One region of the Bacillus cereus group sp. Bce041 genome, then DNA from elsewhere that is predicted to be linked to it. Evidence: predicted binding sites of a transcription regulator. Region 1 holds the regulator's gene; the other holds the start of a gene.

Region 1 (9,270 bases):
TTGCTAATTTTATATATATTAAGGGAGGGAGAAAAAAATGATACAAGCTACTATGAATTTTTATTGTATACTTTACTTATCAATAAAAGGGGGTATCTGAATGTTTGAATATAAATTCGTAAAAGTCGAATTACATTGGGGGTTCACTCGCTCAAAACCAGCTGAAGACTACCAAGAAATTATTCAAGAACATGCTAGAGATGGCTGGAGGTTCGTACAGATTGTTGCCCCTACGTTTGGCAGTTCTGGACAACCTGAATATTTCGACCTCATATTTGAAAAGAAAATATCACTATAATACAAAAGAGCAAGCTTCTCAGCTTGCTCTTTTACTTATGACGACGGTTTTTCCCACCAATCGGAATTGGTTTCGCTAAATATTTAATTCGTTCCATAATGCGTGCTGCCTTCATTTCTTCAGCCTCGCCACGCTGCGTATACGTTAAATGGTGTTCCAGTTGTTTAAAATCAAAATTAGACGTAAAGAACGTCGGTAAGTTTTCTAACATACGGAATTGTAAGATTGCACCGAGTACATCGTCACGGACAAAGCTTGACATCGCTTCTGCCCCGATATCATCTAACATTAAAACTTGTACGCGTTTAACCGCATCAATCTTCTCACCAATCGAATTATCTTGAATTGAACTTTTAATTTCACGTAAAAATTCCGGGAAGTATACGAGCATCGAACTTATTTTCTTTCGAGCAAGCTCGTTCGCTATTGCTCCTAACAAATACGTTTTTCCTACACCAAATTTACCGTACAAATATAAACCTTGTGCTTTTTTACCTGGTTCATATGTACTTAAAAATTCATTCGCTGCACCAATCGCATCGATACGTGCATTTAAATCAGAAGGATCTAAGTTTTCCATAGTTGCCTGTAAAATATCCGTTGGCATATATACACTTTGAACAAGTTTTTCATATTTCTTTCTCTCGTCATGCGCTACTTTTCTAACGCAGCGATCGTATTGAATATCAATCATCTTCCCTTGAATAACAAGCTTTGGCTCGTACCCTTGTAGCATATTTTTACATGAGCCTAAATCCGGACAATCCACGCAACCTACACTTTGTCCAATATATTCATATAACTTCACAAGACTGCGCTCAATCATAGAAGTCGTTACTTCACCCTTATGTTCATCTATAAATTCTTTCACACGCGGATGCGCCATTACTTCTGCCTTTAATACTTCATATCTATTTTTAAAGTTTTCATTTTCCATTAATTTTGCAAATGAATTTTGAATATGCTCCATTTTCTCACCTCAAAGAGCGTTCATTCTCTTCTATTAATCACGCTTATATTTTTTTAACACTTCTTCTAGTCGTTTTCGTTCATCTTCTAGCGTACTTGCATCTTTTTCTACACTTACATCTTTCTTCACTGTTTCTTTCTCTTGTTCTTTCGGCTCTTCTTCCTTAAGCCAATCTGGCACCATTTCTTTCCGCACCGTTTTCTTCGCCGTACGGCCTTTTTTCTTCGTCTCAGCCCACTCTTGATATTGACGGTTCTCTTCTTTCGCTAACGCCATCGCGTCCGCTACTGTACCGACCTTTTTACGTGCCCAATGCCCAGCAATCTTCTCGACATACGTTTTCGCAAGTTTCATATCTGAGCGTAGCATAACGTAATAAATAAGTACATTCACAACTCCTGGTGTCAATTTTTGATTAATCATGACATCTTCAACGATCTGCAAGTCCGCTTTCGTTGCCTCTGCACCACCAGAAATCTCTTTCAATAGTTGTTTTGGTGAGATTTCCTCTAGCTGCTTTATTAGCATCTCCTCTTGCGATGAAGGCTCTTTCTCTTTCATCGTACGTGCAGCATGAGGCTGTACTCTTTCACTTAATACCGGTAATGCTTGACCATTTTCAAATTGATACCAATCGCGCGCTCCTTTTCTAAGCCTTTCCATATCAATTGTTTGCATCTCTGTCACTGCACCAAGAACGATATTTTGCATCGATAACACATCTACACCATACACGTAAGCAAGTGTTATAACGCAGTCTCTCACTTGATCTGTAATCGCCTTTTTAGGAACAAGAGCGGACAATCCATCTACAAATAAAGAGAAATCAAAGAAATCATTCCAAACTTTCGGAGCGTCTCCCTTCTCGTTACTTGGCATAGTTGTCGTTTTTGGAATACGAAGGTCTTCTTGCGCATGCTCAAGTTGTCCTGGATTAAACGAACCAAACACATCATTGAAAGAACGCGTAACATTTTCATAAGAAGCAAAATCAAATTCTTCTTCTAAGAAATATTGCTTTACTTGATTATATTTTGTCCTGCTCAATCGATTGTATAAAAAGATACTTAAAACAATATCATCAAAAAACTGCTTCGGAGATAAAGGTGGTTGCAACTCATATATGAACATTCGAATATCTTTTTCTTTCTTAATATATACCTTCAAAAGCCCAATTGCCTCTAACTTTACTCGTTCCTCATATACTTCAGGAAGTTGCATTTGCATAGTCACCATAAGGGAATGATGCGTATTCTCTTTTCCAAATACACGATCTTGCTCAAGCTCTCCCCATAGTGTCATGTATAAGCTAAAAGCTCTACTACCTATTAACGGCTGATACAACATCGTTAACACTTTTCGGTCGTAATTGTGCAGTAGTCCTTTCGCACTTACTTTATAACGATCAATCGGCAATAGCTCCATCCATGACTGTTTTTCCATTCTTGCTTTTCCTTTCTCTCATCCAATCTATCCTCTACTTCATTCGTTCTATCTTCATTATATAAATTCTTAGTGAAAAAGAGCTATTAGCTTGCGCTTCTAGCTCTCTTATCCTATTACTTACGGTATGTAAAGAGAATAAAATACAACTTCTACTCTCTTTCTTTTTGCAGTATATCTTTTAATTCTTCAATAAATACATTTAAATCTTTAAATTGACGATATACAGAAGCAAAACGTACGTAAGCAACATCATCAATATCGCGAAGTTCTTCCATAACAATTTCACCAATCATATCACTTTTCACTTCTGATATACCTAAATTACGCAGTTCACGTTCCACGCTTTGTGTTACTTCTTCTAATTGCCTTAAAGATACTGGTCTTTTTTCACACGCTTTAATTAAACCGCGTAAAATCTTTTCTTTATTAAACTCTTCTCGTGTGCCTTCTTTTTTTACAACGATAAGAGGTGACTCTTCTACCCTTTCAAAGGTCGTAAAGCGACTTAAGCAGCTTTCACACTCTCTCCTTCTTCGAATAGAGCGCCCCTCGTCTACCGGACGCGAATCTAACACTCTTGTACCATTATGAGAACAGGATGGACAACGCAATTCATTCACTCCTTTACACTATACTCTTTATTTTTCTCTACTCACTTCACCTAAAATATATATACAATATTATATAACTCATTCTAACTCTCTTACCACTTTAAGTTCCAGCGCATCACTTTATCATCTCATCCTTAAAAATAAGATGGTATATAGGGCACTACCTCATTTGCAAGAGTCCAATTTATTCAACTAACGAGTACGTTATATTTTCCCTTTTTTATAAACTAAAAAAGAGGTGCATTATACACCTCTTTACATTTTAAATCAATTATGTTCTTTTTTAAAGAGCTTTTGTTTCTCTCTGCTTAATTTCGAAGCTACCAGTGCCTCGAGGAAGCTCGATGCTCTCACGCGTTTTCGCGTTTAAACCTTCTGCAATATATTCTGCAGCAACATTTGGATCAATACGATCCCCACAAGTATAAACATCAATACTTGCGTAACCGTGCTCCGGAAAGCTATGAATTGTTAAATGTGATTCTGAGATAATTACTACTCCACTTACACCTTGTGGTGCAAATTTATGGAAAGCAACCTCACGCACTTCAGCACCAGCTCTTAGTGCTGCATCCACAAATAATTGTTCAATATACGGCATGTCATTAAGCTTGTCGAAATCGCAATCCCAAAGTTCAGCGATCACGTGACGACCCATCGTATCCATAGTATCCATTCTACAGTTCCCCCTTGTAAATTTATTCTAACTGTTCGAATTGAAAACTAATTTGCAATTTGGCTTGCTCCACTACCACGGGGGAAAGTTAGTCCAGAGAGGTCCTAACCCTTTAAGTAGTGACTACGTACCTCAGCTCTTAAGTTTACGAGTGTTAGTATACTTTGTTTATTTTCATTTTGCAACAACAGTTTTTTCGATTTTCTGTCATATTTTCCTCTTTACTTTTCCCTAAAAAAAATAAACGATTCACAAATGCAGTAATCACAACGTTTCGTGGTATGTCCACTTTTTAAAATATACTTATATAATTTTTTTCCTTTTCAGAAAAAATTAAAAAAAGAGGGCAAATATCGCCTTGCCCTCTCCTCCCTTATTCACTTAAATGTGTTGCACATTTTCTTGTTTCGCTAACTCTTCAACAACTAACGTTACAAGATCTACAACACGACGAGAGTAGCCCCACTCGTTATCATACCAAGCAAGTACTTTCACTTTACGATCACCCATTACCATTGTAGATAAACCATCGATAATAGCTGAGTGTGTATTTGTATTAAAGTCGATAGATACTAAAGGCTCTTCGCTGAATTCTACAATACCTTTTAACGCACCGTTTGCAACAGTTTTGAATGCATCGTTAATAGCTTCAACTGTCACATCGCGTTTTACATCTACTACTAAATCAACAAGAGACACGTTTGGTGTTGGTACACGAAGTGCCATACCATGAAGTTTTCCGTTTAAATGTGGAAGAACTTTTGCTAGCGCTTTCGCAGCACCTGTCGTTGTCGGAATGATTGATTGTCCGCAAGCACGTGCTCTTCTTAAATCTTTATGTGGGTTATCAATATTTTTTTGGTCATTTGTATAAGCGTGAACTGTCGTCATTAAACCGTTTTCAATTCCAAACTGCTCATCTAACACCTTCACAACAGGCGCTAAACAATTTGTTGTACAAGATGCATTTGAAATAACAGTATGTTTTGTAATATCTAATTGGTCTTCGTTCACACCAACTACAATTGTTACATCTTCATTTTTACCAGGCGCTGTTAAAATAACTTTTTTCGCTCCAGCTTCAACGTGAAGAATTGCTTTTTCTTTCGAATTAAATTTACCAGTTGCTTCAATTACAACTTCAACACCTAAATCTGTCCAAGGCAATTCCTTTGGATCGCGGTTGTTTAAAAGGCGAATCATTTTTCCATCAACTAATAAGTGATCTTCAAATGCTTCTACTGTTCCGTCAAACTTGCCATGAACTGTATCATATTTAATTAAGTGTGCTAACGTTTCAGATGGATAGCTTGCATTGATTGCTACAATTTCGAATGCGCTTTCTTTTATTGCTTGACGAAATACCATTCTCCCAATACGTCCAAATCCATTAATTGCCACACGAGTCATAATATGTTATCCCCCTTGAATGCGTTATACTATTTATCTCCAATCCCAATAATAGTATAACACAAAAAGGGGATATGTCACTAAGCATTTTCATTAATTTCACAATTTTTTAGTCAATAATGTTCCACTTTTTTAAAATTACCTGCAATTGTGTTTTCGTTCCCATAATTGTGCCATCATTATTTATCACTTCATCTGCATTTTTCATTTTTTCTTCTAACGGCATTTGAGATTGAATACGAGCTGTTGCTTCCTCTTCTGAAAAGTTATTTCGTTTCATTAAACGTTCTAATTGCGTATGCGGCTTAACCGCTACAACTAAAATGCGGTCAACGAGTCTTGTTAATTTGCTTTCAAATAAGAGAGGAATATCTAACACAACCGCTTGCATACCTTCTTTTATGTACATTTCCTTTTGCCTATTCATTTCCTCACGCACTGCAGGATGAACAATTTTATTTAACTGCAATCGTTTTTCTTCATTATAGAAAACGACACTTCCTAGTTTTGGACGATCTAGTTCTCCATCCTCTTGTAACACTTCCGTTCCAAATACTTCTACTATTTTGTTATATGCTGGTTTTCCTCGCTCTACAACTTCTCTTGCGATAATATCTGCATCAATAACTGGTATGCTCAGTTCACGAAACATTTCTGATACCGTACTTTTTCCGCTTGCAATGCCTCCCGTTAATCCAATTACTACTGTCATAATAATCCTCCTCATAATAAAAGGCGCGAAACTAATGTTCCACGCCCATACTTACATTTTCCAAATTCCAATAATGATGAGTAATACTCCAGGCAGGAATGTAAATTTTTGTAACCATTTCATATTTGATAAAACCGTTCCAAGTTTCATTCCAATAAATAAAAACAAAGAACTCATAACTGCAACTAATATCGCCATCATAGCGGGTGCATACCCTAATAAAGATGCACCAATTCCGGCACCAAATGAATCTACAGAAAGAGCTATACCAAGAAGTAATGCTTCTCCTGCAGAAATGGTGCCTGATTTATCAAAATCTGCTACAGTCGGTTTCCGTAAAATTTGAATCACTAGCCCTAGCGAGGCAATCTCTAATTTCCAGACCTTCTCCTCTTGCTTCGGTTCTTCTTTTTTCTCACTTCGAAAAAATTGATATAATACCCAAATCCCTATTCCAATAAGAACAAGCCCACCGATACGCGTTGCGATAACAGGTGAAAATACTTTCGCGATCATATGTCCAATTCCCATTGAAACAAGCATAACAGCCGCTGAACACATTCCGATAATTATAATTGATCTTAGTGGAATTCTTACGCTTCTTAAACCATATGTTAGCCCTACACTACAGCTATCTAAGCTTAATGTAAAAGCTAATAAAATAAGAGATAAATAAAGGTACATCGGTAAGCTCCTCCCTTATACATAGCTCTGCTGTATGTATATGACAAATGCCTATCCGATGTTATCTCTTTTCTATATTCTAGGCTGACAAATTGGGCAGTAATGCGTTCCTCGCCCGCCAACAACTGTTTTTTCTAATATCGTGCCACAAGTTACGCACGGCTCTCCTTTTTTCCCATATACATTTAGGAGTTCTTGGAACGAACCAATTTGCCCTTGTGAGTTGATATACGTCCGAATTGTACTTCCGCCACGCTTTACTGCTTCGCCTAGCGTTGTAACGGTAGCCTCATAAATTCGCTCAATTTCTTCTACTGTTAAAGACGAAGCTTCTCGTTCTGGATGAATTTGAGAACGGAATAAAACTTCATCTACATATATATTTCCAAGCCCTACTAAAAGACGCTGGTCCAGTAGCACAACTTTTATTTTACGATTTGTCTTTTGTAATCTTTCTTGTAAATACTGCGGTGTCATTTCAGCATCAAATGGCTCCGGACCTAAGTCAGCAAGAGGCATTTGGTTCATTTCTTCACCTTTCTTAAAGAGATGCATCGTACCAAACTTTCTCACATCTTTATAATGTAATTCCGTTCCATCTGTAAATAAGAAACGGACGTGCGTATGTTTATCAATCGGCTCATCCTCTTGATGTAATAAAAACTTACCTTCCATACGCAAATGTGAAACAATGACATAATTCGTTACATATAAAAGCAAAAACTTTCCTCTTCGCTTTATATTTTCAATCTTCTCGCCTTTTAGCATTTCTTTAAAGATTTCTGCATCATCCGGTCGTTTCACTATTTTTGGATAAGTAACAATAACATCTTCAATCGTTTTTCCTGTTACAAGATTTTCAAGTGTCCGTCTGACGTTTTCAACCTCTGGTAATTCAGGCATTTCATCACTTCCTTATTTTGCGTCGTACCAAGTTGGACCGTAAGAATAATCAACTTTCAGCGGAACTGCAAGTTCAATCGCATGTTCCATTACTTCAGGTACAAGCTGCTCTAATTTTTCGATTTCTTCTTTTGGTGCTTCAAATATTAATTCATCGTGTACTTGCAGAAGAAGACGCGCTTGTAATCCTTCTTCTTCTAAACGATCTGCCATAATAATCATCGCTTTTTTAATAATATCTGCTGCAGTACCTTGAATTGGTGTATTCATCGCTGTACGCTCAGCGAAGCTACGCAAGTTAAAATTACGACTCGTAATTTCTGGAATATAACGGCGACGATTTAATAATGTAGCTACATATCCTTTTTGTTTCGCATCTTTTACGATGTCCTCCATGTATTCTTGTACACCAGGGAAACTTTCTAAATACTTTTCAATAAATTCCGCTGCTGCTTTTCTTGTAATTCCTAAGTTTTGTGAAAGACCATAATCACTAATACCATACACAATTCCGAAGTTAACAGCTTTCGCTTGTCGTCTCATATTTGAAGTTACTTCATCTTTTTCAACGCCAAATACATCCATAGCTGTTTTCGTATGAATATCCATGTCATGTTGGAACGCTTCAACTAGCCCTTTATCATTTGCAATATGAGCTAATACACGCAGTTCGATTTGTGAATAATCAGCCGCATACATAATCCATCCTTCTTCTGATGGAACAAATGCCTGACGAATCTTTCTTCCTTCTTCTAATCGAATCGGGATATTTTGCAAGTTCGGATCCGTTGAACTTAATCGACCTGTTTGCGTTAACACTTGATTAAAGCGAGTATGAATTTTAGATGAATCTTCATGTACAACTTTCAGTAAACCTTCAATGTAAGTTGAATTTAGTTTCCCTAATTGACGATAATGTAAAATATTTGGAATAATTTCATGGTGATTCATAAGCTTATCTAGTACATCAGCTGACGTAGAATAACCTGTTTTCGTCTTTTTAATAACCGGTAAGTTTAAGTTCTCAAACAGAATAACACCAAGCTGCTTCGGTGAATTAATATTAAACTCTGTTCCCGCAAGCTTATAGATTTCCTGTTCCATTTCCTTTAATCTACCCGCAAGTTCTTCTCCCATATTACGAAGACGCTCTGTATCAACTTTTACACCCTTTACTTCCATATCAGCTAATACACGTGCAAGCGGCAATTCTAACTCTGTAAACAGTTCATATTGCTCATTCTTCTTTAACTCTTCAACGAATGTTTGCTTTACATCATATAATACATGCACTTTACGAGCCACATGCTCCGCGACTACCTTTAACTCTGGAACAGCACGCTTCGCACCTTTTCCGTAAACTTCTTCATCTGATTTCACAGCATGCGTTTCTTTCATTTTCGCTACAGTACGGAAATCTTTATCTGTATCAGCCGGGTCAAGTAAATAAGCAGCGATTAATAGATCAAAGTCAATCCCTTGCATATCTATCCCATTCCATTTCAGTGCAACGATTGCACGCTTCGCATCAAATGTATGCTTTCTCATTTCTCCATCTGC
Region 2 (9,270 bases), on a different contig from region 1:
GCGTGACTTAAATCCATTGCTTCTCCTTCTGCTCTTGCTTCATTTACATCTACAAGAACGAATTCTTCTGCCAACCCCTGATTAATCATACAATATGCATAACTACACCCTACAGCCCCTGTACCAATTAAAACCACACGATTAATATTTTTGTTCATTTATAGATCCCTCACTATTTTTGTTTATTATGTTTTTGTACATTTCCGTTATTCTAATAAAAAAGAGATTTAATTAATTTTGAATGAGCAAGTAATAAACTCAAAATACATTTATGTTAAATACCAAATAGTTAAACTTAAATTCCTTTTCATATGTATTTCCAGCAAATATTGCTCCAACATTATTTCTTATTTAACTCAAAAATATATTATGTATAGCTTCACTAGATAAGATAATTTTTCTTTATCTACATTCCAAAGATTCATTGATATTCTGTGAAAAGTCTAGTTTATACATCTAGTTAAACAAAAATGTTAACGCTTACATTTTTGTTAAGATTCATTAACTAATTATCACTTCTCATAATAACATTCATGCTTATATTATCTTCATTCAAATCTAATTACTGCAAATTTTAATTTTGTATATCGAAGGTTATCTCACCTATTTTAGCAATCCCCCCCTAAAAGCACTTCTATACCAAACAAACTTTTTCAAAATTCATTTTCTAATAAACCTCCCACTAATTTTTTAGAGTTTTCTGTAATAAATTCGACATGTGATCTTGCATTTTATATTAACAAATTTAAGTCACATAAGTTGTGAATGTTTTTTGTATATTTCCCTTCCCTTATATGTCTAACAAAAACAAATAATATATTTTATAAAAGAAAAAAATATATTTAAAAAGATTATTAAAACGGTATTTCCAGCTAATTAGGCCAACTGATATAAAAATAACCTTCAAAATAATTATGTTATTTTTATACGAAAAAGATTATATTAGTAGCTCAAATTTTTATTTGTGTTTGTAATGGGATGTTTTCCTCACATTGAGATTCAACTAAATCGCCCTTCTCTTCAGAGGTAGGGTTGTTTTGGGTTATATAATGATATACCATGCCAACAAATACAGATCCACCAATAATATTTCCAATTGTAACTGGAATTAAATTATAAATAGCCCCACTAAAAGAAATTGTATTAGGATGTGGAGATATCAGGGAGATTGCAAATAGCGATAAATTTGCAATACTATGTTCATATCCAGATAAAAAGAAAGTAAAAACCAATAACATCATAACAATTATTTTTGCTGTATCCCCTTTTACTTGAGAAGGAAGGAAGCATGCTAGACAAACAAGCCAATTACATAGAATAGCTTTGAAAAATAGCTGTATTGTCGGAGTATTCATTTTTACTTCAACAACATTACTTATCAAATGTTCATATTCAATTTGATCAAAAATACCAGTACCATAAAATAATAATGCAAAAAATATTGCACCTACCAGATTACCTAAAAAACAAGCACCCCAATTACGACAAGTATCTAAGACCGTTGTTTTTTTTTGTAAGGTCGAAATTGTAAAATACATTGTATTCCCAGTAAATAATTCCGCTCCACCATATATTATTAATATAAGTGCAATTCCAAAAAATAAAGAAGCACTTAAATAAGTTGCAGGTGAATTTACAACGTGAAAAAAATCCCCTAATTTAAAACATAATACTATAATAAATCCAATATAGATGCCAGCTAGTAATGCACGAACAAAATATTGTATTGGGTTTATATCTAATATTTGTTTCTTCTTTTGTGCAAGTTTTATAGCATCAGCTATCCCTTGTTCTAACATAAAATTACACACTCCTTTAGTTCATGGTTATTATAAATAATCCTAAGAATAAACTACATGTTTCAATATTCACTTTCAAGATTTTGTTCAATATTTCACAAAATAAACATACTCACTTTACGAAATGATTCAAATGATGTGCAATCTGCTATATTCACTAAATCCTAGAAGGTGCATAATACACGAATATACCTAGTCAATATAGAATAAAAGAATAATTAATCTGGTATAAAAAGTTTTAATTTATCATGTTTAGGAAAAGCACTTCATCTTAATTTTTACTTGTATAGTGACGCATCAGGAAATTAATTATATTTATACAAAAAACTTTAATTTTAGGTACAGTGTGTTTATATGCGTTACTCTTTAAAAATTGAAGAAATACTACTATCAGCAAACATATTCAACATTTTCCATCTGAAATATCTTAGTAACATTTTTAAAATTTGCCTCTAACCTATGAGTTTAATGGGATCATCTTTGTATCTCATTACCCGAATAAAGATAATTTGTGACATATTTTAAAATAAACTATATATCAAGCAATCTGCTTTTTAAAATTGTTATAATATGAACGAACATCATTGCTCAACACTTCACAATCAAAAAGGAGAAATTGATATGAGAAAACGAAAACGCTTAGTAATAATCGGTAATAGTATATCTAGTTTACGCTGTATTGAACAGATTTTAATACAAAATCCTAATATGTATAGCATTTCTATTTTCAGTGATGAACTCTATCCTCTCTACAATCAAATAAACACTATTCCATTACAATTAGATATTAAAAATAGAATACAAAAGCAATATAATTGGTACAAACAACATAATATTAAGCTTTTTACAAACGAAAAGGTAATAGAAATTGATCGTGAGGACGAGGTCATTGTTACAGATAAACGCCGTATTGTTTTCTACGATAAACTCATCATTGCAACAGGATCTACTGCTTTTATTTTTCCCGTTAAAGGACTGCAATTATTTGGAGTAAATAAACTTAGAACAACTGAAGAAATCCAATTTCTATTAAATATTAAGAAGCATGCAAAGAAAGCTATTATTATTGGCAATGGCATGCTCGGTCTAAAAATTGCACAAAAATTATTTGATTTTGGAATAGACGTCCACGTAGTTCATTTCAGTTCACACTTAATGGCAAAACAAGATATCTTGGATTGTTCATCACTATGTAACAAGCTAAAAGCAAAAGGAATTCAATTTCTCATGGAAAAAAACACGGTTAAAATACTAGGTACAGAATACGCAGAGGGGATTCAATTCGAAGATGGCACTATTAAAAAATATGATTTAATTGTAATACCTATTGGTAGGCGACCTAATACACATTTAGCAGAAAAAGCTGGCTTACATGTTAAACGTGGCATAGTTGTTAATAAGTATATGCAAACAAATGATAAATTAATTTATGCAATTGGTGAATGCACTGAACACAATGGGATTACATTAGGATTTCCAGCCCCCCTCCACGCACAAGCTACTGTATTAGCCGAGCATATAACGAATGTATAGACAAATACTCTTTTTGCATAATTTCTTAGTTAATTAAAACTAATTCTTTATAACTTTTATCTAAAAAACTCTTCTTAATAATTGTTTAAGAAGAGTTTTAATCCTTTGAAAACGAATTAAAGAGAACACTTTAATATTGACACATTTGCAACCCCATTACGTACTAAATTAAAGTATCAATTTAATTAAGGAGACATACTAAAATGCAACGACACAAAAATATTTATCTATTAATTATTTTATGCACGGTATTATGTATAATAACTCTAGTCCATAAAGGTGAAAATAATAGCGCTAAAAATACAACATATGAGATAGATAAACTTGTTAAACTCGATAAAAAAAAATCATATTCTAAAAAGAATAATCCTTTAGAAGTCCCTTTGATTCTACAAAATCCAGAATTAGAACGTGGATGCGAAGTTACAAGTTTAGCAATGCTTTTAAACTTTAACGGGCTATCCGTTGATAAATTAGAGTTAGCTGAAAATATTAAATATGTACCTTTTCAAAACAATGGATTTATGGGGAATATGGACGAAGGATTTGTTGGAGATATGTATGACATAGATATGCCTGGTTTAGGTGTGCATATTAAACCGATTTTAGAGTTAGCCAAATTATACATATCAGAGAATTGTATTATAGATTTAACCGGAAGTAATCCCGAGGATTTATATAAAGCAATTGACAAAGAACACCCTGTTTGGATTTTAACAAACGCAAGCTTTCGCAAACTACCTGATTATGAATTTCGTAATTGGAAAACAAATATGGGTGAGAGACAGGTCACATACCGTCAACATAGTGTTTTATTAACTGGATACACCGATCAATATGTATACATTAATGATCCATTAGATACGGAAAAAAATAAAACAATTGATAAGAAGGATTTTGAAGAAGCATGGGTTCAATTAGGCAGACAAGCCCTAACTATCATTCCTTAAAAAACACAAGCTGTAAGTAGAGATAAACTGTAAATTACTAATTTATCATTATATAATTATTATATAATAATACCTAGTTTATACGAGAATCAATACCGCTCAATTATATATTTTAAAGGACACACCTTTACCATTGGAGTAGTACGTAAGGTGTGTCCCTCACATAAATCAAAAATATAAGATAAAATATTTAAATACTATTATTGTTGTATTGAACTACCCCCACTTTCACTTCGTTTAGAAGTGAGGGATTCCTAAGTAAAGAGTTCTATCGAACTTCTAGTTGATTAGGCTAACCCCGCAGTCCTTGCGGTTAGAAGCCTTATCGCTTCATTCTTTAGATTGATACTTGCGTTAATATCCCTATCATGGTGTGTACGGCAAGAAGGACAGTCCCATTCACGTAGGTTTAAATTTTTAATGTCTTTATTTTGATATCCACAACAAGAACATAATTGGCTGGAAGCAAATGTTTTGGATACGACAATGACTTGTTTGCCATACCATTTTGCTTTGTATTCCAACATTGATCGAAATTGTGACCAAGATACCTCACTAATTGCTTTTGCTAACTTATGATTCTTTAACATATTCGATACTTGCAAATCCTCTATACCGATAACATCGTGGTTTTTGATGATTTCAGTTGAAATTTTGTCCAAGTAATCTTTTCTAGTATTTGATATGTATTCATGAATTATAGCTACCTTTACTCGTTGTTTATTCCAGCGAGAAGATCCTTTCATTCTTCTAGAAAGAACACGCTGTGCTTTCGCCAACTTATCTTCTAATGATCGGAAAAACTTCGGATTTTCATAGTGTGTCCCATCTGACAAAATAGCGAAATCTTTTAGTCCTACATCTATTCCAATATAAGAATGTGTTTTCGGAAGTTCTTGTACTTCTGTTTCAACTAATAGTGACACAAAATATCTACCAGAAGGGTTCTGTCTAACTGTAGCATTTACAATACGCCCCTCTACTTCGCGACTTTTGGCAAATCGAACAAGGCCTAGTTTCGGCAACTTTATTTTGTTCCCTACAACGGCAATGTTTTCATTTGTTTGTTTTGTGGTATAAGATTGTACGTTGTTCTTCTTAGATTTAAAGCGCGGTGCGCTGTTTTGTTTTTTGAAAAAGCGTGTATAAGCATCCGCAAGGTTGCGAATAGACGACTGAATCGCAATACTATCCACTTCTTTTAGCCAAACAAGCTCTTTCTTCATGGCAGGTAGTTTGGCAGAGCATGTACCATATGTTAAACCTTTTCCAGTCTCTTTGTATGCGTAATTCCATAGGGATAGGAAATGATTGAATACAAAGCGAGAACAACCTATTGTTTTGTTAATTAGAATTGTTTGTGCTTGATTTGGATAGATACGAAACTTATAGGCTTTATTAATTATCATTTGATTCACCTCCATTTCGGTATATGACCATCATATACCGAACGTACATTCGATAGATAGTGAAGTAACACTTTATGTATGTCGAACAATTAAGATGGCCTTCTGCCATCCCTTGTTCGAAGCCAATTCATCTCCCACCTACTCACTTCGCGTTCCTTGAGGAAGGAGTCTTCTTGGCTAAAATGATAAAATATAAAAATGTTATAGTCGCTATTATCAATATATTTTTATCGACTGTTTTCATTGTGAAGTAATAACTTATAATGCCCCCTATACAAAACAAAAGAATTGCACATACATCATTTAATAAGGCTCGTTCATTTTTTTTGCTAGAAAAATAAATGTTTATACAAAAAAACGGGAGCATAATAATAGAAAAGTAAACTATACGCCATTCATAACTAAGAGCAATAGCTGTACATATACAAGCCTCACCAAAGTAAAGAAAAAAATAATATAAATAATACTTCTTTCGCGGCTGTTTTACATACATTAATAAGGGATATGTAGCTAAATACATAAAAAACCACGCTAAAAAAAGAGGTATATGATACCATGTCCATTTACCAGTTAAAATACCTAAAACAAATGGAATAAGCAGCATTCCCCAAGCTCCATGCTGCTTTGGAATAATTAACTTCATTCTTCCACACCTCACATTTAATTTTTTATCAAAATGTTACGTAAGAATGATAATAAGTAGCATATATATCATTAAATTTATAGATAAAAAACTTTACCAGTGAGAGAATCCCCCCACTGGTAATCATACTCCACCAATTTAGGGAATACGCATCCCAAATAGTAAAATATAATGAATTTCTCATACTCACTCTTCTCTTATAAGATAAACTATGTTTTTAAAAAATACTGTGAGTGAAATCACTGCATTCTATTTTTATACCTTTTATTTTATAAAATAAAACATTGTTCAGTGTGTTTTTACTCTCTATTGATATCCTCACTCTTTGAACCTAAAACAAAAGAATTTTTATCTATAAATAATTGAATCATTCTATATCTTTTCATTTTTTATGAGCAAGGTAATACGATAAACTTCTAGATTTAGTCTCTTCTAAAAAGAAAAGATTACATACTTCATTTATTAGTACCATTGCAGAAACGCACTGTATATAGTATCATTTATCGATGTTAGATACTATATATTGAGCAGGAGTGAATTTGATGAACAACTCAGACAATGTAAAACAGCAAAAAAATACTTTATGGACAACTTTTGATAAAATTATAAACAGTAACGATCAAGACTTAATGCAAGAAAATGCAAATGTTGATGGTCGATCTCCAATGGGAATGATGGGAACATTTGCATCAGAGAGCGCAAAACTTTATGTAAGGGAACATTTGCTTTCTAAACAAGTAAAAAAAGCTATTAATCAAAATATTTTATACCCACACGATTTAGATTTTTATGCAACAGGAACAACCACGTGTTCACAAATCCCTTTAGCACAATTGCTGAAAAAAGGGTTCCACACTGGACATGGCCATATGAGACAACCACAAGATATTAAAAGTGCATTAGCACTCTCGTCTATTATTCTTCAAGCTAATCAAAATATGCAGCATGGTGGGCAATCTCTTGCCATGTTTGATATAGATTTAGCACCCTATGTGAGGAAAACATTTGAAAAAAACAAAAAAAAGTTAATAGACTATCCGCTAACAAAGGAACAAATCGAAGTGTTTGCATGGAAAGAAACAGAAAACGATACATATCAAGCATGTGAGGCATTTATTCATAATTCCAATAGTATGCATAGCCGTGGTGGTGGACAAGTTCCGTTTATTTCAATTAATTACGGAACGGACACATCAAAGGAAGGAAGGCTATTAATTAAACAATTACTACAGGCAACACAAGCGGGATTAGGAAAAAGCGAAACACCTATTTTCCCCATTCAAATTTTCAAATTAAAAAAAGGCGTAAATTTTGAAGAAAAAGATCCAAATTATGATTTATTTGAACTTGCATTAGAAACAACAGCGAAACGATTGTTCCCTAACTTTTCATTTTTAGATGCGCCATTTAATGCAGCGTATTATAATGGGCACCCAGAAAGTGAAGTATGTTATATGGGGTGTCGTACTCGTGTGATGTCTAATATTCATGGTGAGGAGACAGCAATTGGCAGAGGAAATTTATCATTTACATCTATTAATCTAGTAAAATTAGCTTTAATAAATGATTCAAAAGAGGGATTTTTCAAATCTTTAAATCATTATATCAAACTTGGCATTCGTCAATTGCTAGAAAGATATTCTTATCAATGCACAAAAAAAGCAAGAGATTTTCAATTCCTATATTCACAAGGGATTTGGCGCAATGGAGAAAAACTACAACCAGAAGATTCAGTTACTGAGATTTTAAAGCAAGGAACATTGAGCCTTGGTTTTATTGGACTCGCGGAATGCTTGGTTGCCTTAACAGGAAAACACCATGGGGAAGATAAAGATTCATGGCAACTTGGAAAAGAAATTGTTACCTTTATGAGAAATAAGATGGACCAAGCATCAGAAGAGCATTGCTTGAATTTCACCTTAATTGCAACTCCTGCCGAGGGACTATCAGGGAAGTTCATCAAAAAGGATCGTGCTGAGTTTGGAACTATTACAGGTGTAACCGATCATGATTACTATACAAATTCATTTCATATTCCAGTTTATTATCCTATTCAAGCAATTAATAAAATACGTTTAGAAGGACCGTTTCATGCTCTTTGCAACGGTGGTCATATTACGTATATTGAACTAGATGGGGCGGCAGCACATAATCTAATGGCTTTAAAACAGATTGTTCAAGCAATGGCACAGTATGAAGTAGGATATGGTTCAATTAATCATCCGGTGGATCGTTGTAAATGTTGTGACTATAATGGAGTTATTGAAAATGAATGCCCCAGCTGTGGAAATATAGAAGACCATCATATTGAAAGAATTCGCCGTATTACTGGATATCTTGTGGGGGACATGTCAAAATGGAACAATGCAAAGCGTAGTGAAGAAGCAGATCGTGTGAAACATAAATGAAGGTAATGAATATTATTCATGATAGTGTAGTAGATGGTGAAGGGTTACGGACAGTTGTGTTTTTTGCCGGTTGTCCGCATCATTGTTTAGGTTGCCATAACCCCAAATCATGGAATCTTTATAATGGGACCGAGATGAGTGTGAAAGAAATTATAAAAGAAATTTTCAAAAACCCTCTAACTGATGTAACATTTTCAGGGGGTGACCCATTTTTTCAAGCTATCGAGGTCAAAGAAGTTGCAAAAGCTGTAAAAAGTTTAAACAAAAATCTTTGGATTTACACTGGCTATACACTAGAAGAGATACAGAATTCACAAAACAAAGATATGATTGAGCTGTTACATTATGGGGATGTTTTAGTTGATGGAAGATTTGAAATCGAAAAAAGAGATTTGACTCTTCCATTTCGCGGAAGCTCAAATCAACGTATTATACGCCTAAAATAAATATAATTCCCTTGCTTTTTTCGATTATTCGTTATCACTAATCCAATATTTATGAGCAGAAAGTATTTACTCATAAATATTG

The links. The regulator NrdR, encoded in region 1, represses ribonucleotide reductase genes. The targets are predictions, from matches to a motif close to AACACNATATATNGTGTT.
Positions count from the first base shown of each region.
Region 2: the regulator NrdR is predicted to act here: its motif matches at 6,815-6,832, upstream of ACUN13_RS29225 (anaerobic ribonucleoside triphosphate reductase).

Region 1 is NZ_JBQXON010000001.1:817,208-826,477, forward strand. Features, by position in the region: gene ACUN13_RS04255 (DUF4177 domain-containing protein) at 101-298, shown strand; gene dnaI (primosomal protein DnaI) at 330-1,268, opposite strand; gene ACUN13_RS04265 (replication initiation and membrane attachment family protein) at 1,302-2,711, opposite strand; gene nrdR (transcriptional regulator NrdR) at 2,864-3,325, opposite strand; gene speD (adenosylmethionine decarboxylase) at 3,609-3,992, opposite strand; gene ACUN13_RS04280 (glyceraldehyde-3-phosphate dehydrogenase) at 4,383-5,411, opposite strand; gene coaE (dephospho-CoA kinase) at 5,521-6,123, opposite strand; gene ytaF (sporulation membrane protein YtaF) at 6,175-6,807, opposite strand; gene mutM (DNA-formamidopyrimidine glycosylase) at 6,880-7,710, opposite strand; gene polA (DNA polymerase I) at 7,723-9,270, opposite strand, start outside.
Region 2 is NZ_JBQXON010000020.1:33,689-42,958, reverse strand. Features, by position in the region: gene ACUN13_RS29255 (L-lactate dehydrogenase) at 1-158, opposite strand, end outside; gene ACUN13_RS29250 (formate/nitrite transporter family protein) at 951-1,799, opposite strand; gene ACUN13_RS29245 (FAD-dependent oxidoreductase) at 2,421-3,332, shown strand; gene ACUN13_RS29240 (C39 family peptidase) at 3,536-4,282, shown strand; gene tnpB (IS200/IS605 family element RNA-guided endonuclease TnpB) at 4,570-5,691, opposite strand; partial or broken gene ACUN13_RS29230 (YwiC-like family protein) at 5,846-6,334, opposite strand; gene ACUN13_RS29225 (anaerobic ribonucleoside triphosphate reductase) at 6,877-8,742, shown strand; gene nrdG (anaerobic ribonucleoside-triphosphate reductase activating protein) at 8,739-9,188, shown strand.